One region of the Clostridium pasteurianum DSM 525 genome, then DNA from elsewhere that is predicted to be linked to it. Evidence: riboswitches for the same ligand, from Rfam matches in the RefSeq annotation. Region 1 holds a riboswitch; the other holds the start of a gene.
The links. A riboswitch is a leader RNA that binds a small molecule or an ion and turns the genes downstream of it on or off. The one in region 1 is predicted to bind glycine.
Positions count from the first base shown of each region.

Region 2: it holds a riboswitch for glycine, as region 1 does, so the genes downstream of both, CLPA_RS13255 (amino acid permease) here and CLPA_RS16205 (ACT domain-containing protein) in region 1, are expected to answer to the same signal.

Region 1 is NZ_CP009268.1:3,586,015-3,598,689, forward strand. It holds gene CLPA_RS16180 (amidohydrolase) at 1-905, shown strand, start outside; gene CLPA_RS16185 (ABC transporter ATP-binding protein) at 990-2,837, opposite strand; gene CLPA_RS16190 (ABC transporter ATP-binding protein) at 2,824-4,563, opposite strand; gene CLPA_RS16195 (MDR family MFS transporter) at 4,642-6,069, opposite strand; gene CLPA_RS16200 (PFL family protein) at 6,222-7,580, opposite strand; gene CLPA_RS16205 (ACT domain-containing protein) at 7,607-7,876, opposite strand; glycine riboswitch at 8,068-8,157, opposite strand; gene CLPA_RS16210 (thiamine phosphate synthase) at 8,418-9,020, opposite strand; gene thiH (2-iminoacetate synthase ThiH) at 9,023-10,132, opposite strand; gene CLPA_RS16220 (thiazole synthase) at 10,145-10,909, opposite strand; gene thiS (sulfur carrier protein ThiS) at 11,015-11,209, opposite strand; gene thiC (phosphomethylpyrimidine synthase ThiC) at 11,303-12,604, opposite strand.
Region 2 is NZ_CP009268.1:2,906,430-2,919,104, reverse strand. It holds gene CLPA_RS13265 (IS30 family transposase) at 1-468, shown strand, start outside; partial or broken gene CLPA_RS20875 (helix-turn-helix domain-containing protein) at 911-1,024, shown strand; gene CLPA_RS13260 (FAD-binding protein) at 1,094-2,167, shown strand; glycine riboswitch at 2,314-2,400, shown strand; gene CLPA_RS13255 (amino acid permease) at 2,546-3,931, shown strand; gene nox (H2O-forming NADH oxidase) at 4,366-5,700, shown strand; gene CLPA_RS13245 (cupin domain-containing protein) at 5,839-6,174, opposite strand; gene CLPA_RS13240 (leucine-rich repeat domain-containing protein) at 6,711-8,087, shown strand; gene CLPA_RS13235 (glycerophosphoryl diester phosphodiesterase membrane domain-containing protein) at 8,486-9,475, shown strand; gene CLPA_RS13230 (hypothetical protein) at 9,462-10,118, shown strand; gene CLPA_RS13225 (DUF4350 domain-containing protein) at 10,099-11,097, shown strand; gene CLPA_RS13220 (AAA family ATPase) at 11,070-12,035, shown strand; gene CLPA_RS13215 (DUF58 domain-containing protein) at 12,047-12,675, shown strand, end outside.

The DNA of each region.
Region 1 (12,675 bases):
ATAAATCAAAAAATACAGGATATATGCACGCTTGCGGTCATGATGGTCATATGGCTTCACTACTTGGAGCTGCACGAATACTAAAAGAAATACAACCTGATCTTAGTGGAACTGTTAAACTTATCTTTCAACCAGGAGAAGAAGCTGGAAGTGGAGCTAAATCTCTAGTTACCGAGGGCTTTTTAGATGGAGTTGATAGTGTATTTGGTATACATTTAGTTCCCGATATAGATTGTGGTAAAATATCTATTGAAGGTGGCCCTAGAATGGCTTCCTCAGATAAATTTAAAATAACCGTAAAGGGTAAAAGCGGACATGGTGCAAAGCCAAATTTAGCTGTAGATGCCCTAGTTGTAGCATCAGCCATAGTCTTAAATTTACAATCCATTGTAAGTAGGGAGATAGACCCTTTAGAACCAGTGGTAGTAAGTGTAGGTACCATGACTGCCGGAACTCAATATAATGTAATAGCAGATACAGCAGTACTGCATGGTACTACAAGATGTTTTAACAATGAGGTACGAAAAAATATTCCTCATGCTATAAAACGTGTAATTCAAAGTACAGCGAGATCTTATAAAGCCGAAGCAGATCTAGAATATGATTTTACTGTTCCACCAGTAATAAATGATTATACTCTTGCTTTAATGGGTAGACATGCTGTAGAAGAAATATTGTCTATAGATGCCATAGCTGAAAAAAAGACATTTTTAATATCTGAAGACTTCGCTGAATATCTTCAAGAAGTTCCTGGAGTTTTTGCATTAGTTGGTGCAAGAAATACTGAAAAAGATGCTATTTATTCACTGCACAATGACAGATTTAACATTGATGAGGATGCTCTTCAAATAGCTAGCAGTTTATATGCTGAATACGCTTATGAATATTTAGAAAATTCAAAATAGTACAGTTTTGTTGGAAAAGACGAAGCAAGAATCATGTATTCAACTTTCCACCGAGAAAAGTGTTCCGCACTTTTCTCCTATTATCTAATTTTCCATACTATTAACTTGACTAAGATACATATCATAATAAAAACCTTTTTTTTCTATAAGTTCATCATGATTTCCCTTTTCAATAATTTGTCCATTGTCTATGACCATAATAACATCTGCATCTTTTATAGTACTTAATCTATGGGCTATAATAAAACTTGTTCTACCTTCCATCAATTTTGACATTGCCTGTTGTATTTTCATTTCAGTTCTAGTATCTATACTGCTTGTAGCTTCATCCAAAATTAATATAGACGGATTGGAAAGTATGGCTCTAGCAATAGCTAAAAGTTGTCTTTGTCCTTGGCTCAAATTACTCCCACTTTCAAATAATAAAGTATCATAACCTTTAGGTAAATCCCTTATAAAGTCGTCAGCTTTTGCCATAATAGCTGCTCTCCTTATTTGATCATCGGCAGCATCTAATTTTCCATATCTTATGTTTTCCTTTATTGTTCCCGTAAATAAGTAAGTGTCCTGAAGTACCATACCAAAGCATCTTCTTAAACTATCGCGAGTATATTCTCTTATATCTTTGTTGTCTATAAATATTTTACCTGCAGAAACATCATAAAATCTTGTAAGTAAATTCACTATAGTGGTTTTTCCTGCTCCTGTAGGGCCCACTAAAGCAACACTGGTTCCAAATTTTACTTTAAAATTTATATTCTTAAGAATTTTTAAATCTTTACGATATCCAAAACTAACATTTTGAAATATTACATTTCCCTTTGGATTATGTAATATTGTAGCATCTACAGCATCCTCATCTTCATTTTTCTCTTCTAATGTATCAAATACCCGTTCAGCTCCTGCTACAGCAGATTGAAGAGTGTTAAATATACTGGCTAGATCATTTAAGGGCCTTGAAAATTGTCTTGAATAACTTAAAAAACTAGCTATAATACCAATAGTTACAATATTTTTTACTGCAAGAATTCCTCCTACACCTGCAACCACCGCAAAACCAATATTGTTGATTACATTCATTAGAGGCATTAAATATCCAGACCATATTTGTGCTCTTAAAGATACTTTATATAAATCATTATTAATTTCTTCAAATTCTTGTATCTCTCTATTTTCATGATTAAAGGCCTTTACTACATAAATTCCAGAAATGGCTTCTTCTATTTTAGCATTTAACCTTCCCAATTCTTTCTGTTGGTTTTTAAATAAAACATTTGTATTTTTAGCAATAATTCTAGTTAGCAAAAATACTAAGGGAACAGTAATCATACTAGCTAAAGTTAGTAATGGGCTGAGAATAATCATCATAATCAGTGATCCAATTATAGTTATCATACCAGACATAAGCTGTGTAGTTGATTGAGATATAGTACTGCTTACATTGTCTACATCATTAGATACTCTGCTCATAATTTCACCATGAGTATTTCCATCAAAAAATACTATAGGAAGCTTTTGAAATTTTTTAAATAAATCTGCTCTCATATTTTTCACTATATGTTGTGCTGTTCCTGCCATAAGCCATCCTTGAAAAAAAGTTAATACTGCGTCTAAAAAATAAGATATTATTAATGCAAGTAAAATAATTTTAAGTATTTTAAAATTAACTTTGCCATCAATAGGTATAGTATCAATAGCCCTTCCTATTAAATAAGGAACCAATAATGTAATTATGGCATCAACTATTGTAATAAAAAATACAATTAATAATAGTTTTCGTTGTTTTCCGAAATAATACCATAGTCTTTTTAGAGTTTCTTTAAATTTTTTTGGTTTCTCTACAGGACCTTTACTTCTTCTTATTCTGCTTCGTCCACTGATGCGGGACATATTAATATTTTCTTTTGAATATTTGCTGTTATTTTCTGACAATAGATATCATCTCCTTTCCCATTTGAGAATAGAAAATGTCTTTATATGCATCACAATTTTTAATAAGTTCCTCATGTTTTCCAATTCCCTTTATTTCACCATTATCAAGTACAATTATTTTGTCCAATCCCATAACAGAAGTAATACGCTGAGCTATTGTTATGAGGGTAAAATTTTTTGTATAATTTTTTAATGATTTTCTTATTTTACTCTCTGTAGTAACATCTACCGCACTAGTAGCATCATCCATTATAAGTATTTCAGTTCTTTTAATTACTGCTCTTGCTATGGCTACACGCTGTTTTTGTCCTCCTGAAAAATTAACTCCTCCTTGACCAATAAGTACATTGTATTTCTCTGGAAATTTCAAAATAAATTCATGAGCCTGTGAGATCTTGGATGCTTCTATGACTTCATTTAAGGATGCATCTTCTTTTCCCCATTTTATATTATCTATGACCTTCCCTGTAAATAATATAGACTTTTGCGGCACTATAGCTATTCTATCCATCAAATTATCTTTATCCATATCTTTTACATCCACACCATCTATCTTTACACTACCAGAAGTCACATCATAAAAACGCGGAATAAGATTGACTAAAGTTGTCTTTCCCGAACCTGTAGATCCAATAATACCTACATTTTCTCCTGGCATACAGGTAAAATTTATGTCCTTTAATGCTGGTTTATCTTTATTACCATAGGAAAAATAAACATGCTCAAAATCAATTCTTCCTTTATACTTAATTTCTTTATCTTCAATATTGTTGTATTTTAAAGTACTCTCTTCTTTAAATATTTCTCCTATACGCTCTGCTGAGGCTCTAGCTCTCACTGACATATTAAATAATGAAGATATTATCATAATTGAGAAAAGTATCTGTGTCATATAATTTGTAAAAGCTATTATTTGACCTACTTGCATATTACCTGCATTCACATTAACGGCTCCAATCCACAATATTATAATTATTCCAATATTTACAATAATGCCATTTATAGGTGAAAATATAGACATTATTCTCATTGCTGAAGCAGATAAAAGGCTATAATCATCATTTATTTTTTTAAACTTATCTGTTTCATAATCAAATCTATTAAATGCCTTTACCACTCTAACTCCTGAAAGATATTCTCTAACCGTATTATTGACTCTATCTAATGCTCTTTGTACTCTAATAAAATAGGGATATCCTATGTTCATATTTAAAAATATAACTAAAGCAATTATTGGAATTACTCCAAGTAGCACTACAGAAAGTTTAATATTAAGCCTTAAAGCCATAATAATACTTCCAATACATACAATAGGTGATTTTACAAAGATTCTCATGAGCCCATTAGCAAAATTTTGAAGTAAAGTCACATCATTTGTAATTCTTGTTATAAGAGATCCCTTAGAGAATTTATCAATATTATCCAGAGAAAAATCTTGTATTTTTTTAAATATATCTACTCTTATATCTGATGAAAATTTTTGAGAAACACTGCTGGATAAGAAATTACGTCCACAGGCAGCCAAAGCCCCTAATGCTGTAACTCCCAGCATTATTCCTCCCATTTTAAATACATAATCTATTTGCCTATTCTTTACACCTATATCAATCACTTTTGACATTATAGTTGGCTGCAGCAAATCACAACTGGCCTCTAATATAAGACATACTATCGCAAGTAAAAATCCTCTCCAGTATTTATGTATATATTTCTTAAAAGCCCCCATTTTTACACCTCATATTCTTAGATAAATAATTAAATATAGTCACTATAATACTTCAGGGTCAGGTTGTTAATTTCAGCATTAAGCATCCTTACTATTTATTAAAAGTCTATAAGATAGAAACACTGAAATAATAGAAATTATTATTAATATTAAAAACACTATATGTATACCATAATTCAATGCTCCTTTTATTTGATAAAGATTTACTTTTCCAGTACTGTATAAATTATTGGTATCTATATTTGTTATTCCTAATTTATAAAAATATTTTGAAACATTTAAATTAAATATAATTCCAAAAGCACTTATCCCTATAGTCTGACCTATAGTACGAAGTAATGAATTTGATGCAGTAGCAGCTCCTCTTTTATTATACTCTACCGATTCTTGAACTATCATAGTAAGAGTTGTAAATAATCCACCAAAACCAAATCCCATAATAAATCCATATAATATCATTAAAATCAAAGAAGTTTTTAGATATAAAGTAGCTAAGAATATACAGCTAAGAAGTAATATTATAGATGATACAAAAGCTAACAAAGACTCACCATACTTAGATATAGATTTAGATAATATAATTGATGATATAAGCCAAGCTATAGATATTGGTGCCATAGCTAATCCTGAAATTGCTGCACTATATCCTAAGATACTTTGTATGTATAAAGGCATATATACATCTAAAGCTATTAAAATTGCTGAAACTAGTAAACTTACAATATTAGCTATTATGTTATGCCTCGTAAAAATTTCAAAAGGCATAATAGGATCTTTTGCTCTTTTTTCTATATAATAAAATATAATTAAAAAGCCAATTGATAAAGCTATTAAAAATATCGAATAAAAATTACTATTCTTTTCAATAGAAATTATTCCATATAAAAATATTATAATGGATAAACTTAAAATTATTAAACCTAAAATATCTATATTGACAATATTTTTTTTAAAATTTTCTTTTAAGTATTTCTTTAAAAGTATTATAGATACTATACCAAAAGGAATATTTATAAAAAAAATCCAGTGCCAGGATATATATTGAATCAAAAATCCTCCTAGAAATGGCCCTCCTATACTTGATATTCCCCAGACAGTACTGAGAAATCCTTGTACTTTTGCTCGTTCAGAAACATTAAATATATCACCAACTATAGTGTAACTTATGGTAAATATAGCCCCAGCTCCTATTCCCTGTACAGCTCTAAAAGCTATAAGTTCATACATATTGTGTGAAAATCCACATAGAATACTTCCCAATAAAAATATTATAATACCTGTACACAAAGTTATTTTTCTTCCATATATATCAGATAATTTTCCATATATAGGAGTAGAAATTGCTGAGGTTAATAAATATAAGGAAAAAACATAATTCATATGACTAAATCCATTTAATTCTTTCACAATAGAAGGCATAGCAGTAGTTACTACAGTTCCTTCAACAGCCCCTAAAAACATGGCTAACATTAGTGCTAAAACTACACCATTCTTTTCTCCATTCATATTAATATCACATCCTTACAACTTGTTTATATTACATTTTCAATAACAGATAATAAAAAAGCCACCCTTTAATAGAAAATAACTTTCAAATCAAGGTAGCTTTTTATATTTACATATCTTATTTTTACTTTTTATAATTAATTAGAATATAGTTAATTTTTAAAACTGTGGATTGGTGAAGGTATTCTTCCACCTCTAGCAATAAAATCTTCACTAGAGAATTTGCTTACAGCCATTACTGGTGCAGCTCCTAAAAGTCCGCCAAATTCAACTCTGTCACCAACGCTTTTTCCATAAACGGGAATTATTCTTACCGCTGTGGTTTTATTATTTATTACTCCAATTGCCATTTCATCAGCAATCATTCCAGAAATAGTTGATGCAGGTGTATCTCCTGGAATAGCAATCATATCAAGACCTACTGAGCAAACACAAGTCATAGCTTCAAGCTTTTCTATATTTAATGCACCAATTTCTACAGCATGTATCATACCTTCATCTTCACTTACGGGAATGAAAGCGCCACTTAGTCCTCCTACATGTGAAGAGGCCATTATACCACCCTTTTTAACTGCATCGTTAAGCATAGCTAATGCAGCAGTTGTACCATGACAACCACAAACCTCAAGTCCTATTTCTTCAAGTATTCTAGCTACACTGTCACCTACTGCCGGAGTAGGTGCAAGAGATAAATCTACTATTCCAAAAGGTACATCAAGTCTTTTTGCAGCCTCAGTAGCTACCAATTGGCCAACCCTTGTTATTTTAAATGCAGTTTTCTTTATAGTTTCAGCTACAACATCAAAGGTTTCTCCCTTTACATTTTCTAAAGCTGATTTTATAACTCCAGGACCACTGACACCTACATTTATAACACAATCTGCTTCTCCTACACCATGAAATGCTCCTGCCATAAAAGGATTATCCTCAACTGCATTAGCGAATATTACAAGTTTTGCACATCCAAGACTTCCATTATCTTTTGTAATATAAGCTGCCTCTTTGACTATTTCTCCTAAATCCCTTACCGCATTCATGTTTATTCCAACTTTTGAAGTTCCAACATTTACAGAAGAACAAACTCTATCTGTAACTGCTAATGCTTCTGGAATAGATTTTATAAGTATTCTATCTCCAGGTGTGCATCCTTTATGAACTAATGCAGAAAATCCACCTATAAAGTTAACACCTACAGTCTTTGCAGCTTTATCCAGAGTTTTTGCATATTCTACATAATCTGTATCACTGCTGCTTTGAGCAACTAATGCTATTGGAGTTACTGATATTCTTTTATGTATAATAGGTATTCCATATTCAAGTTCTATTTGTTCACCTATTTTAACTAAATCCTTAGCTTTTGTCGTTATCTTATCATATATTTTTTGTCTACACTTTTCACCATCTGGATCGCAGCAATCTAAAAGTGATATACCCATAGTTATTGTTCTAATATCTAGATTTTCTTTTTCAATCATATTGATAGTTTCAAGTATGTCTTTATTATTAATCATTTTTTCAACTCCCAATTCCTAATCTATTATACTTCGTGCATTGATCTAAATATTTCCTCACGTTGAAGTTTAATTGTAACTCCAAGTTTTTCAGCTTCTTCATCAAGCTTTTCTTTTAGCCTTTTAGCATCTATTTCCATCTTAGATAAATCCACAAACATTATCATTGTAAAATAGTTTTGCAAAAGAGTTTGATTTATATCCATAATATTTATTTTATTTTCTGCTAGTATTGAAGTTATGCCTTGAATAATACCTATTTTATCTTCTCCGATTACTGTGATAAATGATTTCATTTTAACAAATTCCTCCTGAATAATAAATTACCTAAACATAGTATAGGCTTAATTAACTTAAAATAAAACAATCAATATGTATAAATAAAAAAAGACTAAATAAAATTAGTCTCTGAGAAGCGCGAAGAATTAAAAACAACTCTCTATGTAATAAATAAACTTTTGATACACAACATAGACGTTTCTTTTAATATATAATCTCCGTTCTTTTACCTGAGAGTTTCACTATAAATCTAGTTTTCCCCTTCGGTGCTCCTTTGAGTCTCTCCAGAGTTTCGTCCAATAACGGTTTAAATTAAAACATTTTAAATAATATCAGTCAAATATGCTCCCTTTGACCTATTATTTATTTTCACATGTCTAATTATTCCACTATCTTCATTCGACTTATTAAATTACCTAATCCATTTTAACACAATGTACTAATATAAATCAATAAAAAAACAAATTTTACATAGAAAAATGTATATATTCATTTTCATATGTCTTATATACACTTTTCTTAGTAAAATTACGCATCATAATTGTTGTATTATTTACACTAAAAATTATTAATAATACTTTTCATTTTATATACAACATCTTTAGGATTATCAGCTTCCATAACAGATGACATTATGGCTGCTCCGCTAGCTCCTGCTTCTAGAACGCTGTTAATGTTATTTTCATCTATACCGCCTATTGCAATAACTGGTAATGACAAATTTCCACAAATATCCTTCAAAAACTCTATTCCTCTTCCAGGAAGTCCTGCTTTACAAGCTGTATTAAATATATGACCGGTCAAAATATAGTCAGCATTCATATTATTTACCATTTTAGCTTCTTCTAAGGAATGAATTGATACACCTTTTAATTCATTATATTTATTATTGAATTTAATAAATATATCATAACTTAAATGTACTCCCTCCGTTTTGCACCTAACAGCAACATCATAATTACCATTAATTATAAGAGGTATTTTGTTATTAATAATTTTTTTTAATCTACAGGCCATAATATAAAGTTCTTCTGATGAAAGATCTTTTTCTCTTAAAATAATAGCATCTGCTCCACCTTGTACACAGGCTTCTGTTACTGTATATAAATCACCTTTTTTTATAAGTTTTCTATTTGTAATTATAAAGAGTTTTCTATTCATAACTACACATACTCCCAATCCTTCATGACAGGACAGTATCCATTTGATTTAAGCATTTCTCTTATTTCTCCTACACTTCTCTTATCTGAAATTTCAAACTGTTTTTCTCCTTGATCTTCAGTTTTACAAGAATGTCCTCCTACTTCTGTAGAAACTCCTGCTGAAATTTTAGTTACTCCAAGTGGTATAAGATTATCTCTTAGCTCTGCTGATTCTCTAGTAGTTACATTTATTCCTGACCTTTTAAGGAATATTTTGAAAGCAAGCATTATCTGTACTAAATTTTTATCAGTTACATCTTTAATGTCAGTAAAACTTCCTGCGTGAGGCCTTATTCTAGGTACAGACATACTTATCTCCATGTATGGGAACATATCCTGAATGTATCTTGCATGAAGTCCGGAAAAATAAGCTTCCTTTCTCCAACTGTCAAGTCCATAAAGTGCCCCTACACCCATTCCTCTTACTCCAGCTCTTGCAGCTCTTTCAGGAGTTTCTACTCTATATCTATAATTCTTTTTAGGGCCTGCTAAGTGAATTTCATCATATTTTTTCATATTATAAGTTTCCTGATATATAGTAAGTGAATCCACCCCTGCTTCTATAAGTTCTCTGTATTCATTTTCCTCTAAAGGATATATCTCAATACAGATAGAACTAAAATATTTTTTCAATAATTTCACAGCGTCCTTTATATAAGACACCGGACTATGAAATCTTGATTCACCAGTAAGAAGAATTATATGCCTTAAACCAGAAGCATATATTGCCTGTGCTTCTTTTTCAATTTCTTCCATAGTAAGTTTTTTTCTGTGCACATCATTCTCTACATTATATCCACAGTATGCACATTTATTAACACAATAATTAGCTATATATATAGGAGTATACAAGGTAACAGATCTGCCAAAATTATTAATTGCTATTTTATGCGCCTTTTGTGCCATGACTTCAATATAGTCCTCTGCTGCTGGTGACAAAAGACACATAAAGTCCTCTTTGCTTAGTGTATCTTTAGATAATATATATTCAATCTGTTCTTTGGTTACACTATTAAAAAAGCTATCAAAATCATAATCTTGTAATCTAGCAGCTACATCAAAAAAACTCATTATTCCATCCCCCTATCTTAAAAATCCTGTTAAAGGTGAAGATGCTTCAGCGTATTCTCTCTCCATACCAGCCTTTGCTAAATATCCTTTTCTACCACTTTCAACGGCAAGTTTAAAGGCTTCCGCCATAAGCACAGGATTTCCTGCAGTAGCCAATGCTGTATTAACTAATACTGCTGATGCCCCCATTTCCATGGCTAAAACAGCATCTGATGGTTTACCTATACCTGCATCTACTACTATTGGAAGATCTATTTCTTCAATTAGAATTCTAATCATTTCTTTTGTTCTAATACCCCTATTACTTCCTATAGGTGAACCTAAAGGCATTATTGCAGCTGCACCAACTTCTAACATTCTCTTTGCATCAGGAAGATCTGGATTCATATATGGCAAAACTACAAACCCCTCCTTTGCTAAAACTTCTGTAGCCTTTATTGTTTCTATATTATCTGGAAGAAGATATTTATTATCTGAAATAACTTCTATTTTCACCCAGTTTCCACATCCTGCTGCCTTTCCAATTCTTGCAAGTCTTATAGCTTCTTCTGCATTTCTCGCTCCTGAAGTATTAGGCATTATTATTGTATCTTTTTTTAAATAATTTAAAATATTCTCTTCTTGTGATTCAAAATCTACCCTTCTAAGTGCTGCAGTAATAACTTGTGCCCCACTCTTTTCCAGTAGTTCTGGTATGACTTTATTTGAAGAATATTTTCCACTACCGATAAAAAGTCTGCTTTTTAACTCTGTACCACCAATAATAAATTCATCCATTTTAATTGTCTCCTAACTTTAAGCATATTAAAGTAAAAAATTAATTAAGTATGCTATGCTAATATTTTTTAATTCTAAATTTAATAAATTATTAGACTAGATACCTTAACCTCCTCCTACAAATCTTATTAATTCTACTTTAGAGTCGCTAGTAAGCTTAGTTGTGGCATATTCTGTTTTATCTATAATGTTTAGATCTACTTCTGCCACCACTTTATAAGCCTCTATTTTGAGTTCATTTAACAATTCTTCTATAGTTATACCATCTCTGAAATTCATTTCTTTTCCGTTAACAACCATATGATTCACTTCCCTCAAACTTCATATATTTACAATAGGAGAAAAGACGAACTAAAAAGAATTTTGCCCTTTAATCCTATTGTGAATCAAATTCTATTTTATATTTAAAGTCTCATTATTAAGCACTTTTTTCATTGTTCTCATAGAACACATTTTTCCACACATTGTACAAGTTTCTGGATCTTCTGGTGAAGATTCCGTACGATATTTACGAGCCTTATCGCTATCTATAGCTAAATCAAACATAGTTTCCCAATCAAGCTCTGCCCTAGCTTTACTCATGGCATTATCCCACTCAACAGCTCCCTTTATTCCCTTAGCTATATCTGCTGCATGTGCTGCAATCTTAAAGGCAATTATTCCTTCTTTCATATCTTCAAGAGATGGCAAACGCAAATGCTCTGCTGGAGTAACATAACATAAAAAGTCCGCTCCACTGGAAGCAGCCACTGTTCCACCTATAGCTGCAGTAATATGATCATATCCTGGAGCTACATCAGTAACTAAAGGTCCTAACACATAAAAAGGTGCACCATGACATAATTTTTTTTCAAGTAACATATTTGCCTTTATTTCATTAAGTGCCATATGTCCAGGTCCCTCTATCATAACTTGTACATTTCTTTCCCAAGCTTTTTTAGTAAGTTCCCCTAATGTTATAAGTTCTTTAACTTGTGCTGGATCTGTAGCATCCTTTAATGAACCAGGTCTGCAAGCATCTCCTAATGAAATAGTTATATCATATTTTTCACAGATATCTAAAAGTCTATCATAATATTCATAGAATGGATTTTCTCTATTATTTAGTTCCATCCATGCAAATAAGAGACTTCCACCTCTAGATACTATCTGAGTCAATCGTGGATTATTTTTAACCGCTTTTGCAGTTTCACGATTAAGGCCTGCATGAATTGTAATGAAATCCACTCCATCTTGTCCATGTTTTTCCACAACATCAAAGAATTCATCCACAGTTATATCTTGAAGTTCCTTATCACAAAATCCTATAGCATCATACATGGGAACAGTTCCAAGCATTGCTGTAGACATTTCTACAACTCTTTTTCTCATATTTTCAGTTTTTCCATAGTTAGATAGATCCATTATAGCTTCTGCTTTCATCTCAATAGCCACTTTAACTTTTTCTAATTCTTTTTCTATACTGCAACAATCTTTTGATATTCCCAAATTTACATTTATCTTAGTTCTAAGACCTTCTCCAATACCTTCTGGATCTAAAGACTTATGATTTTTGTTAGCTGGTATAACTACTTTTCCTTCAGCAATTAATTCTCTTAATTTTTCTACATCTATCTTTTCTTTTTCTGAAACAATATTCATTTCTCTTGTAATAATTCCTTTTCTTGCTGCATCCATCTGTGTTGTATAATTCATAATAGTACACTCCTTTATTTTTAAATTTAAAAAGAGAACAAACCTGATGCAGGATAAACATCAGGTTTGTT
Region 2 (12,675 bases), 680 kb from region 1:
CTGCGTGATGCAAATACCTCCCAATCCGTGATTGATATATTCAACATGCTTGAAAAAGATCTTGGTGAGGAACTTTTTCGAAAACTGTTTCCTATTATCCTAACAGATAACGGCAGCGAGTTTTCCAACCCAAAAGCAATCGAGTATCGTCCTGGACCACGGTTTGGTTTAAGAACCCATGTGTTTTACTGTGATGCGGGAAGTCCGTTTCAAAAAGGAGCGATTGAGGTAAACCATGAACTGATACGTAGGGTTCTTCCTAAAGGAACTAGTTTTAATAGCCTGACGCAAGAAGATATCAGTCTGATGATGAACCATATCAACTCATACAAAAGAAAAAAGCTGAACAACCGTAGCCCATACGAAACGTTCAGCTTTTATCACGGAGAAGAAGTTTTAACAAAACTTAGATGTGCACCAGTTGCAGCCAGTGACATCATGTTAAAGCCAGTTCTTCTCAAAAAATAAAACGATAAAACTGCGCCGCCAGCAATTCATACAGAAGCTAAACAGGGGTGGATTCTCCGATTACAAAAAAATCGAGAGGGAATCGACCTCCCTTTGGCTTGCAGTTTTCTATTATGATACAGCAGAAAAGTAGGAAAATCAAACTGCATTTTGGTTAAAAAAACTGCATTTCATTTACAAAACTGGCTTTTCGAGTGCAAAAACTGCATTTCATTTACAAATATTTAGTTGTTGATTACAAACATTGCATCTGGTTTTACAAAGTTGCGTCTTCTTTTACTATTGAGTTCACTAATATCGAAATATCAATTTGAACAATAAATATATAATTTAAATTAATAAAAATTTATTGACAAACAATAAATATGATATTAAAATCAAAGTACAATAAAGTAGTAAGGTGCTTTTATGAAACGCAAACAAGTTTCAATAATTTTCTTAACTTTCAGAAATAGTTGGAATAACCATGGCTAGTCTTTCCATATTGAAAAATGGAAAGGCAAAAGCCCTTCGATTATCAACTTTAGAGGCAATTTGTAGGACTCTAGAATGTTAGTCTGGAGATAGTTTAGAAGGCAAAAGTTACGAAAATAAAAAATAATACCTAATAAGGAGGTAAAGTTCAATGTACGATATAGTGATTGTTGGAGCTGGACCAGCCGGAGCCACTTTAGCCAGACTGCTTGGTAAAAAATTAAAAATATTAATTATGGATAAAAGGCAACTGCTAGATATGAATTCTAAAAGCAATTTTGAAAAATGTTGCGGTGGATTACTTGCTCCGGATGCACAGCAGATGCTAGCCAAGTTTGGACTAGGCATTCCTAAAGATATATTAGTTGGGCCTCAGCTATTTACGGTGAGAACTATCGATATTCAGAATAACATAGAACAGTATTATCAACGTCACTACATAAATGTTCATCGAGAGAAATTTGATAAATGGTTAGTTTCAATGGTTCCTCCTGAAGTTACAGTAGTTTGTGAGGCAGTCTTTAAAAGATTTGAAATAGCAAATGATAATAATATTAAGGTGCAATATTTTGAACAGGGGAAAGAACGTACTATTTATACAAAAGTTTTGGTAGGTGCAGATGGAGCTTTTTCAACTGTAAGAAGAAAGATTTCATTAGACTCACGAAATCCCAAGACATATATTTCAATTCAAGAATACTATAAAATGAATAGTAATCTACCATATTTCTCTTCCATATTTGATGATGATATCACTGATTTTTATTCATGGACAATTCCAAAGGATGATTTACTTGTTTTGGGAACAGCAGTTATGCCAAAGAATAAACCCTATGAAAAATTTATGGCATTAAAAAAGAAGCTTATTTTGAGAGGGTTTGAGTTTGGTCCCTGTGTAAAGAAAAATGGTGCTTATTTATTGAGACCTGAAAAACTGGATCAGATTTGTCTTGGTAAAGCAAATATTCCATTAATTGGTGAAGCTGCTGGCTGGATTAGTCCTAGTTCCGCTGAGGGATTAAGTTATTCATTTAAAAGTGCATATGCATTAGCAAATGCAATACAAAAGCGGCCTGATAGTATTATTGCTGAATATTATCGAAATACCAATAAACTACGGATTAATATAAGATTGAAACATCTCAAGTCACCATTTATGTACAACACTTTTTTAAGGAAGATAGCAATGAAATCAGGTTTAATGAGTATGGATATTATTAATTAATCATTGCAAATTTACTAGATATGTATTAATATATATAACGGTAAATTTCAATATTCAGATGAAGATAGCGGGAGAGTTATGGTTATATCCATTCACCGAAGAAGTAAATCTTTCAGGTATCTATTTAATTAGAGATGACTGCTATTAGATGAAACCTTGGAGAGACTCTTGATGAGCACCGAAGGAGAAAGTCGTACGGCAAAACTCTCAGGTAAAAGGACAGGGAAAAGGAAAAGAAAAAGGCAGCATATTTCTTATCATTTCTTATAAAAGTACTTACTTAAATCAATTTTACTGTACGTCTAGTATTACTTCAATCATAAAAAGGTGACATTGACATGAATTTATCAGTAGTAATATTAGAAAGGCGGAATACATATGTCGGAAAATGAAAATCTATCCAGAGGGTTAAAAAATCGTCATGTTCAGTTACTTGCAATTGGAGGTGCAATTGGAACTGGATTATTTCTTGGTGCAGGCAGATCCATTCATCTGGCTGGTCCATCTATTTTATTTGCATACACCATAACAGGGGCAATTTGTTTCCTTATTATGCGTGCTCTTGGGGAATTATTGCTTTCCAATTTAAATTATCATTCTTTTGTAGATTTTGTACATGATTATTTAGGAAACACAGCAGCATTTATTACAGGATGGACCTATTGGTTCTGCTGGATTTCACTTGCTATGGCTGATTTAACTGCTTCAGGACTTTATATTCAGTACTGGTTCCCAAGTATACCTCAATGGGTTCCAAGCTTTATATTCCTTTTAATTTTACTAGCTATGAACCTTACTGCAGTAAAATTATTTGGTGAAATGGAATTCTGGTTTGCATTGATTAAAATTGTTGCAATTTTATTGCTGATTATAATTGGTATATTTATGATTGTTAAAGGATTTTCTACAAATGCTGGTGTATCTAGTTTTTCAAATCTTTGGAATCACGGTGGTTGGTTTCCAAATGGGGCAAGTGGTTTTATACTTTCTTTCCAAATGGTTGTATTTGCTTTTACTGGAATTGAATTGGTTGGTTTAACAGCTGGTGAAACTGAAAATCCAGCACAGGTTATTCCAAAGGCCATTAATAACATTCCAATTAGAATTATTATTTTCTACATAGGGGCACTTATTGTTATTATGAGTATATATCCATGGAATTCAATTAATCCAGCTAAGAGTCCCTTTGTACAGGTATTTGCTGCAGTGGGAATTGCAGCAGCAGCAAGTATTATAAATTTTGTTGTACTGACATCAGCTGCGTCTGCTTGTAACAGCGGTATATTCAGTACAAGTCGTATGGTTTATTCTCTTGCCAAAGAAGATAATGCACCTAAGTCAATGGAAAAATTAACTTCTCATAAAGTGCCTTCTAATGCTTTAATATTCTCTGCAGCTGTCATATTAATTTCAGTTATCCTGAGCTATATTATGCCAGAAGGAGTATTTGTACTTATTACCAGTGTATCAACATTCTGCTTTATATTTATTTGGGCTATTATAGTTGTCTGTCATCTAAAATATCGCAAAGCTAATCCTGAACTTGCGGCTAAGAGCAAATTCAAAATGCCCTTTTACCCAATTGCCAACTATGTAATTTTAGCATTTATTGCTTTTGTTTTAGTTGTATTGGCGCTTAATAAAGAGACTCGTGTGGCCCTATTTGTAACACCTGTATGGTTTATAATGCTTTGGGTGATTTATAGTAAGGTTAGTGTTCCTTCTTTCTCAAAGGATACAGCTAAATTACATAAAATAGAATAAATATAAGCAAATTTGATTTTATACTTTAAAATTAAAGAGAAAATTAAAAATCCAGTTGAGGTAATATTAGTTATTTCAGGTTTAAATCAAAAAGAATATAATGTGGTGAAGCTTAGCTTTACAAATCAAATAAATAATCCACCTGAACTTATTTGTATTGAAAAAATTTTTATTTAGGATGTGTTTTCTATGAAAATACATCTGTTTTTTTGTATTTTTTTATATAAAATTTCAAAAGATAATCTTAAATGCTAATGTCTTAAAAATATTAGTATTAATTTAACAGTTTTAACAATATATTTTATATTGAAATTTTTATAAATTTATTTTAAGTATTGATTAAATAATATAATTATGATATCTTATTATCATAGAATTGTAATTATTAAATAATAATTAATGTTTATTAATAAGGCGTAAAAGGAGAGATTAATATGAGCAAAATTGTTTTGGTAGGTGCAAATCATGCTGGGACTGCAGCAGCTAATACTATTTTGGATAACTATCCTGAAAATGAATTGGTTATTTTCGATAGAAATAATAATATCAGTTATTTAGGATGTGGTACTGCTTTGTATGTTGGAAGACAAATAGAAGATACTGCTGGTCTATTTTATTGTTCTCCAGAAATATTTGCTTCTAAAAAAGCTGTGGTACATATGGAAGCAGAAGTAAAAAATGTGGATTTTCAAGAAAAGAAAGTTTATGCGGTAGATAAAAATGGCATAGAAATAGTTGAAAGTTATGATAAGTTAATTTTGGCTACAGGATCCCTTCCTATTATTCCTAAAATTCCTGGAGTTGATTTAGAAAATGTAGAAAATGTGAAGTTATTTCAGGATGGTCAAAAAATTGATAAATTGCTTCAAGATGGTTCAATTAAAAATGTAGCAGTAGTAGGAGCAGGGTATATTGGAGTTGAAATTGCAGAAGCCATTAAACGTCGTAATAAACAACCTCTATTATTTGATGTGGCAGATACTAGTCTTTCAAGTTATTATGATGAATGGTTCAGTCATGACATGGATGAAATCTTAAAAGACAATGGAGTAGAATTACACTACAATGAAATGGTTAAGAAAATCAAGGGTGATACTAAGGTAACGGGTATTGTCACTGATAAAGGCGAGTATGATGTGGATTTAGTAATTGTTTGTATAGGATTTTATCCAAATAGTTATATTGGTAAAGATAAAATTAATACTATTGGAAATGGAGCTTATAAGGTAAATCTTAATCAAGAAACAAATATTAAAGATGTATACGCCATTGGTGATTGTGCTACTGTATATAGCAATGTCATAAAACAGAGTAATTATATAGCACTGGCAACTAATGCAGTACGCAGCGGTGTAGTAGCCGGACACAATGCTTGTGGTACATCTATTGAATCAGCAGGGGTACAAGGTTCTAATGGAATATGTATATTTGGATATAAGATGGTGTCTACTGGTCTTAATTTAAAAGCTGCAAAAAAAGCGGGATTTGATCCAGTTTATACACAGTATGAAGATTTACAAAAACCGGCTTTTATTAAAGAAGAAAATGAAAAGGTAAAAATTCGTATTATCTATGATAGGGAATCCCGCAGAGTACTAGGGGCAGAGATGGCTTCATATTATGATATTTCCATGGGTATTCATATGTTCTCCTTGGCCATTGAAGAGGGAGTTACTATTGATAAGATAAAACTTCTTGATATATTCTTCTTACCTCATTTTAATCAGCCTTATAATTATATAACTATGGCAGCATTGAGTGCTAAGTAATAGTATAAAAATAAGGTATTAATATTTACAGTAGGAAATCTTGTGACTGTAGACTTGTATTAATTTTAATAATAAAAATTATATAAAAAGGCATTCAATCTGTGAATTGAATGCCTTTTATGCATCTGAAATACATAATTAATTTTTTATTACAGTCAACAGCATTTTAAATTTTTTACGAGCTTCTAAACCGTGTGGGATATTAGAAGGCATAACTATAGTTTCTCCTTCTTTAACCGTAAATATATTGTCACCTATGGTGATTTCAGCTTCTCCATCTAATATCTGGACCATAGCATCTCCAGGAGTGACATGGGAACTTATACCTTCATTCTTATCTAGTGAAAATAAAGTAATATTTGCATTAGGTGTCTGCGCAATAGTTCTGCTTATAACCTGGCTTTCTTGATAAGATACTAATTCTTTTAGATTGACTATCTTTGAAAATTCTATATTTTTTATTAAATTATTCATTATCTTCACCTCTTTATATTCTTTAATCATAGTATAAGCCTTTTATTGATAAAAATATGTATCACAGGTTACCAAATGTATAAATTTAATTTGCTATATAGAGATTTTAATTGTGATTTTTATAATTATTTTAAATATATTACTTATATATTGACACTGGGAAATATAAGTAATATAATTACAGCTAACATATATGTTTACTAAGATTCGAGTTTTTTATATTTTAATTAATTAATCACATCAATTATGACAATCTAAGAATAAGCCTGTTATTAAAGAAAATTGAAACAAGTTCTTAATTCAGGTGGGGATTCTTTTACCCCCTCTGAATTTTAGAACTGCAAATGCATGGCTTACTTGGCGTCGAACTCCCACTTGAAGAAAAGTAGAGAACCCAAATTTTAATTTGGTGTGAATCACTTTCACAGAGTGCAAGTAGAGAACCCAAATTTTAATTTGGTGCGAGGACTGTACAGAGTGCGTGGGAGACTTACGCCAAGTTAGTCAGGTTAAATATTATGAATGGGGGCATAAATTTGAATAGTGTTAAAAAGAAGATAGTTTTAGTTATTATTATTTTACTGGTCATTGGCATTTATCCTATTTATAAAATTGTTTCTAGCGATAAAGCTAGTGCAGCTGTAACAAATAAAAAGAATATTCAAGTATCATCTATAAATTTTGACAAAACTACATATAGCTTAAGTATAGGTAATACATATGCTTTAAATGAAATTATATTGCCTAGTAATGCTACAAATAAAGCTGTTACATGGTCATCATCGTCACCTAATATAGTAAAAGTAGATTATGATGGAGTTATAACTGCCCTGCAGAAAGGCACAGCAAAGATTACAGCAACTACTGATGATGGAGATAAAACAGCTGTCTGTACCGTAACTGTAAATGATCGTGATGTTAATGATACAGTAATAACTTTTAAAGACAAAAATTTAGAACAAAACATAAGGTATAATATTCATAAACCTACAGGTGATTTATATAAAAGTGATGTTAAAAATATTACTAATTTATCTGCGAGTTATCAAGATATAAAAGATATTAGCGGTATAGAAAATTTAATAAATTTACAAGTACTTAATTTAAGCAGAAATCAAATAAAAGATATAAATGCTATAGGAAATCTAACTAAATTAGAGACGATTTATCTTGAAAATAATCAAATAAGTGATATAAGTCCGCTAAAAGGGTTAGCTAACTTACAGATTCTTGGATTGAAGAAAAATCGAATAAATGATATTAATTCACTAAAAGGGTTATCTAATTTAAAAACTCTTGCTTTAAATTTTAATGAAGTAAGTGATATTAATGTATTAAAGGAATTAAGCAATTTATACAGTGTTGATTTACAATCAAATAAGATAAGCGATATAAGTTCATTAAAAGACTTAAAAAACTTACAGTATCTTTATTTAGAGTCTAATAAAATAAAAGATATAAGTATATTGAAGAATTTAACTAATTTACAGGATATTAGTTTGGAATCTAATGAAATAGACGATATAAGCAGTATAAATAACTTAACTAAGTTAAATAGTCTTATTTTATCAAATAATCAAATAAGTGATATTAGCGCGTTAAGCCAATTGACTAATTTGCAATTTAAACTTGATCTAGAAGGAAATAATATAACTGATGTAAAACCATTAAAGGGATTAGTTAAATTACAAAATCTTGTACTGAATTCCAATAAATTGAGTAATTTAAGTGGGCTAGATTCTTTAACTAATTTACAAATACTTGAACTAAAAAACAATCAAATAAGCGATATAAATCCATTAAAAAAAATGTCTCGTCTTCAATATCTTTTTTTACAAGGAAACAAAATTAGTGTTGATAATCAGCAGGCATTGAAAAAGGCTCTATTGCAGCTAAAAAATATATATTTTTAAAAGTATTGTATATATTTTTAGGGGTAAAAACGATATGAAATAATTTATTTCAATAAAACTTTGTTTAAAATACAGTAATAAAATTGTAAATAATTTAATCAAGGGAAATTAAAATTATAATATAACTTTAATTTCCCTTGATTTTTATTTTATAATTTTACAATGTTATTTTTGATTTCATTTAAGTATTATTGATAAAAATTATATATATAAATTTTTTGATTAATTTTAATAATAATAGTACTTATATAGATTATTTAATGAATATACGGTAAAATAATTGTATGCATACATAATATTGTCAAAAATAAATGTTGTTAATACATAAGTTCTTTTTAAGTTAAGGTATATAACATGATTTAAAGGTGCTTATAATTTTGTTTTTAGGAGAATACCATATGAATATAATGAATCTTTCAGAAATAATGGATAGGTCTATTGAAATTTTAAAAAAATATATTAAAACTATAATTTTATTTAATCTTGCCTATGGTGTTATTTCATTTATCGCAGTGGTTGTGTTATTTGTAATAGGAATAATTTTAATGTTTTTATTTCGTGATAGTCTGACAAGTCCAATAATCTTTGGAATCATATTTTCTATTTTGTCTCTTTTGGGAGTTTCATTTTTTTTATCTACAAATATAGGGATGATTAAAATTTCCAGTCAAGATTTTCTTGGAGGAAAGGTCTACGCAGATGAAGCAATAAAAATTTCCTTTAGATATATATTTAAAGTATTTGCTATTGTAATATGTGTTTTTATTTTGTTTATTCCTGTTATGGCAATTTTAGGAACTATAATTTATTATGCTTACAAAGGTAATGAACTGATATTTAATTCTTTTGACTTCTATAATCCAATTGAAATAACTTTAATTATTACTTCAGTAATAATATTATTAGTTACGGCTATTATATTTTTATCTTACATAACTTGGATTATATTCTCTCTTCATACACTTGTTATAGAAAAACAAAGTATTTTCACATCAATAAAACGTAGTTTTCAATTAGTTAAAGGTGATTTTTGGAAAATACTTGGATGTATAATAATATTCAGTTTATCAACTTTTGTAATAAGACTATCCCTTGATAGTTTTTTGGCTGTGATATTGAGCATATTCTATATGCTTCTTAAATTTTTAAGTGTAGAAGGAGATTATGTCACTTTTATGGGAGTAATTTTTGTATATGCCAGATGGCCTTTAAGTATTTTATCCTGGCTTGTTATTTCACCAGTTGTTACTATAATGATATCCCTATTATACTTTAATCAGAGATTTAAAAAGGAAGGCTATGACATTCTATTAAAGCTTAAAAAAATACAACAAAGTGAAGAAAGGAATAGAACAAGTGAATCTACTGAGTTTAATGATACCATCTGAAACACAGTTTAATGATACAGTACAGGAAATACTTAAGGGTGCTGAGTATAAACATTTAAATAATGCTTTTAGTGATATGATAGAGGGAATTAAAGAAACATTGATAAAACTTATTTTAAAAGTTCTTGAAAATACTTTTTCTAATATGTCTAATGTTTCTTCAATATCTGAAAATCTTTCTACTGTGTTCATAATTATAGGTATTTTAATATTATTGGGTTTGATAATTTTTATATCCATAAAAATAAGTAAGTCCTTTGAGAAAAGACAGAGAATAAGAGAAATATTAGGAGAAAAAATAGATAATAACACTACGCCAAATAGTTTAAGGCACAAGGCTGATAATTTTAGAAAACAAAAGGATTTTAGGAAGGCTATACGTTATGAATTTATAGCATTATTGCTTCTAATGCATACAAAGGGTGTTTTATATCTTGATGAAGCAAAAACCAATAGAGAAATTTATGAATATCTTGAGAAGAATAAAATTTCTACTTTAAAAGCTTTTAAATATTTGTCAGAAACTTTTAATGAGTGTTGGTATGGTCATAAATTAAAGGAAGATAGAGTATATGATCAGTGGCAATCCAATATGTCTTCAGTTTGGAATGAGGTGATAAATCTTGAAAACAAAAATAAGTAGGGATTTAATATTATTTATTATATTCATTCCTGTTTTTCTTATAATTACTTTTTATGTATCCAGCAGAATGCAGGATAAGATGCCTTCCTATTCTGTCAGTAATAAATCAAAATTTGGGATTAGTGTTTTTTATGAAGCCATGAAGAAACTTGATTATCCTGTAGAAAGAACTCTAAAACCTGTAAATACATTTAGTACAGATAATATTCAAATAGTACCTGCAGGTGGGGATTTTGATATAAATTCTGATGATATAAAAAACTGGATAAATAAAGGAGGTAAACTTATATATATTGCTCCTGAAAGTATACATTTTATAAATTATGCAGTTCCACAGGAAGAGAAGGGTGATTTTACTGTATACAAATATGGTAAGGGTAATATTATTACTTACAATTCATCAAATATTACAAATAAAACTCTAATGGTAAATACTAATAAAGCTTATGAATTTCTTAAGGAGATTGATAGATATTCTTATAACAAAATATATTTTAATGAAAATTACTTGTTTTCTTTGGAGGGTGGTAAATCCCTATGGGATTATGTACCTTTACAATTGAGATATTTTATCTATCAGATTTTAATAATAGTGGTTGCATTTTTCTATTACAAAGGTAAAAGATTTGGCAGATCAATCCCATTGTATGAAGAGATTGAAAGAAGTGAAAATGAATACTTATACTCTGCTGCATCTTTATACAGATCAGCAAATTGCTGGGATATTATGCTTGAAAATTATTATGAAAGCTTTTTAAGACAAATTAATTGCTCTCATGAAAATTGGCTGCATTACTGGGGAAAAAAGGAATTTGATTCTCTTGAACAGGCAAAAAAGGTATATAAGTTCATTGATAAAAAAGATAAGAAATTAAAATCAAAAGAATGTATGTCTATAATTGCCAGTATAGAAAATTTAAAAAATATTGAAAAGCAAAGGAGAGATTCATATTGGAAAATAATCAAGAAAAGCTTGTAAAAAATAGTATAGATAAAATAACCTCAGAATTAAAAAAAGTAATAGTGGAGCAGGATGAATTAATAGAATTCTCCCTTATAAGTTTAATTTGCGGAGGGCATGTCCTTTTAGAAGGAGTTCCTGGTCTTGCTAAAACACTAATGGTTAAAGCTCTATCAAAAATAATTTCTATGGAGTTTAAAAGAATTCAATTTACTCCTGATCTGATGCCGGCAGATGTAACGGGTACGAAAATATTCAATATGCAGACAAGGGAATTTGAACTTAAAAAAGGTCCTATTTTTACAAACTTACTTTTAGCTGATGAAATTAATCGTACTCCACCTAAGACACAGGCAGGACTTTTAGAAGCTATGGCTGAAAATACTGTTTCCATTGACGGGGAAATGATTTCTCTTCCTTCTCCTTATATGGTACTTGCAACACAGAATCCTTTGGAATATGAGGGAACATATCCACTGCCAGAGGCACTGATAGATAGATTCCTAATGAAGCTCGTAATTGATTATCCATCTATTGCAGCGGAAAAAGAAGTTCTAAAACGTCATCATCAAGGTTTGCATAGTATAGATTTGGACAATTATAATTTACAAAAGGTATGTACAGCAGAAACTATTTTAAAATGCAGACGGGAAGTGCAGTCAGTAGGAATAGAGGATAGCCTTATGAAATACATAGTAAGTATAATTTCTGAAACTAGGAATAATCCTCTTATTGATATAGGAAGTTCTCCTAGAGGGTCCATTGCTGTGCTGGAATGTTCTAAAGCTTATGCTGCCTACTCAGGTCGTGATTATGTAATTCCAGAAGATATAAAAAAGGTAGTTATACCAACACTAAGACATCGTATAATTTTAAAACCAGAATTAGAGCTTGAGGGAGTCAATCCAGAACAGGTGCTTTCAGATATACTATCAAAAGTAAAAGTACCCAGGTAGGAGTGATATTATTGAATTTTACTAGACGTTTTATTTGTTTATTGTGTCTGGGATTTTTAATCCTTATTTTGGAAATTATAGTAAATAATTATTTTAGCTTATTTATAATTTATAATTTAATCTGTGCTGCACTGCTTATAACAGATTACTTTATATCCGTTAATGAGCAGGATTTTATAGTTGAACGCTGTGGAGATGAAAATCTATCTATTTATGAAAAAGAGTCTATAGGTTTTAAAGTATACAATAAAGGTGATTATAAGTTATATGTGAAATTGAAGGATGAGATACCTGATTTCCATTTTAAAGCTGAAAATAAAATTATGGAAGACTATATACTTCCTAAAGAGAAGAAATTTCTACAGTATTTTGTAGTTCCAACTAAAAGAGGAGCCTTTACTTTTAATAATGTCTATGTAAAATGTAGAGGAAAATTAGGGCTATGTGAAAAAATATTTAAAATAAATATTTCTAAGGAATATAAAGTGTATCCCAATTTAAAAAATCTTCGTAAATATAGGATTAGTATATGCAATAATAGAATGTTTAAACAAGGTCAAAGAAATTTGAGAATTCTTGGAAAGGGAACTTCTTTTGAAAGTTTAAGAGAATATGTATCTGGTGATGAGTATAGAAAAAT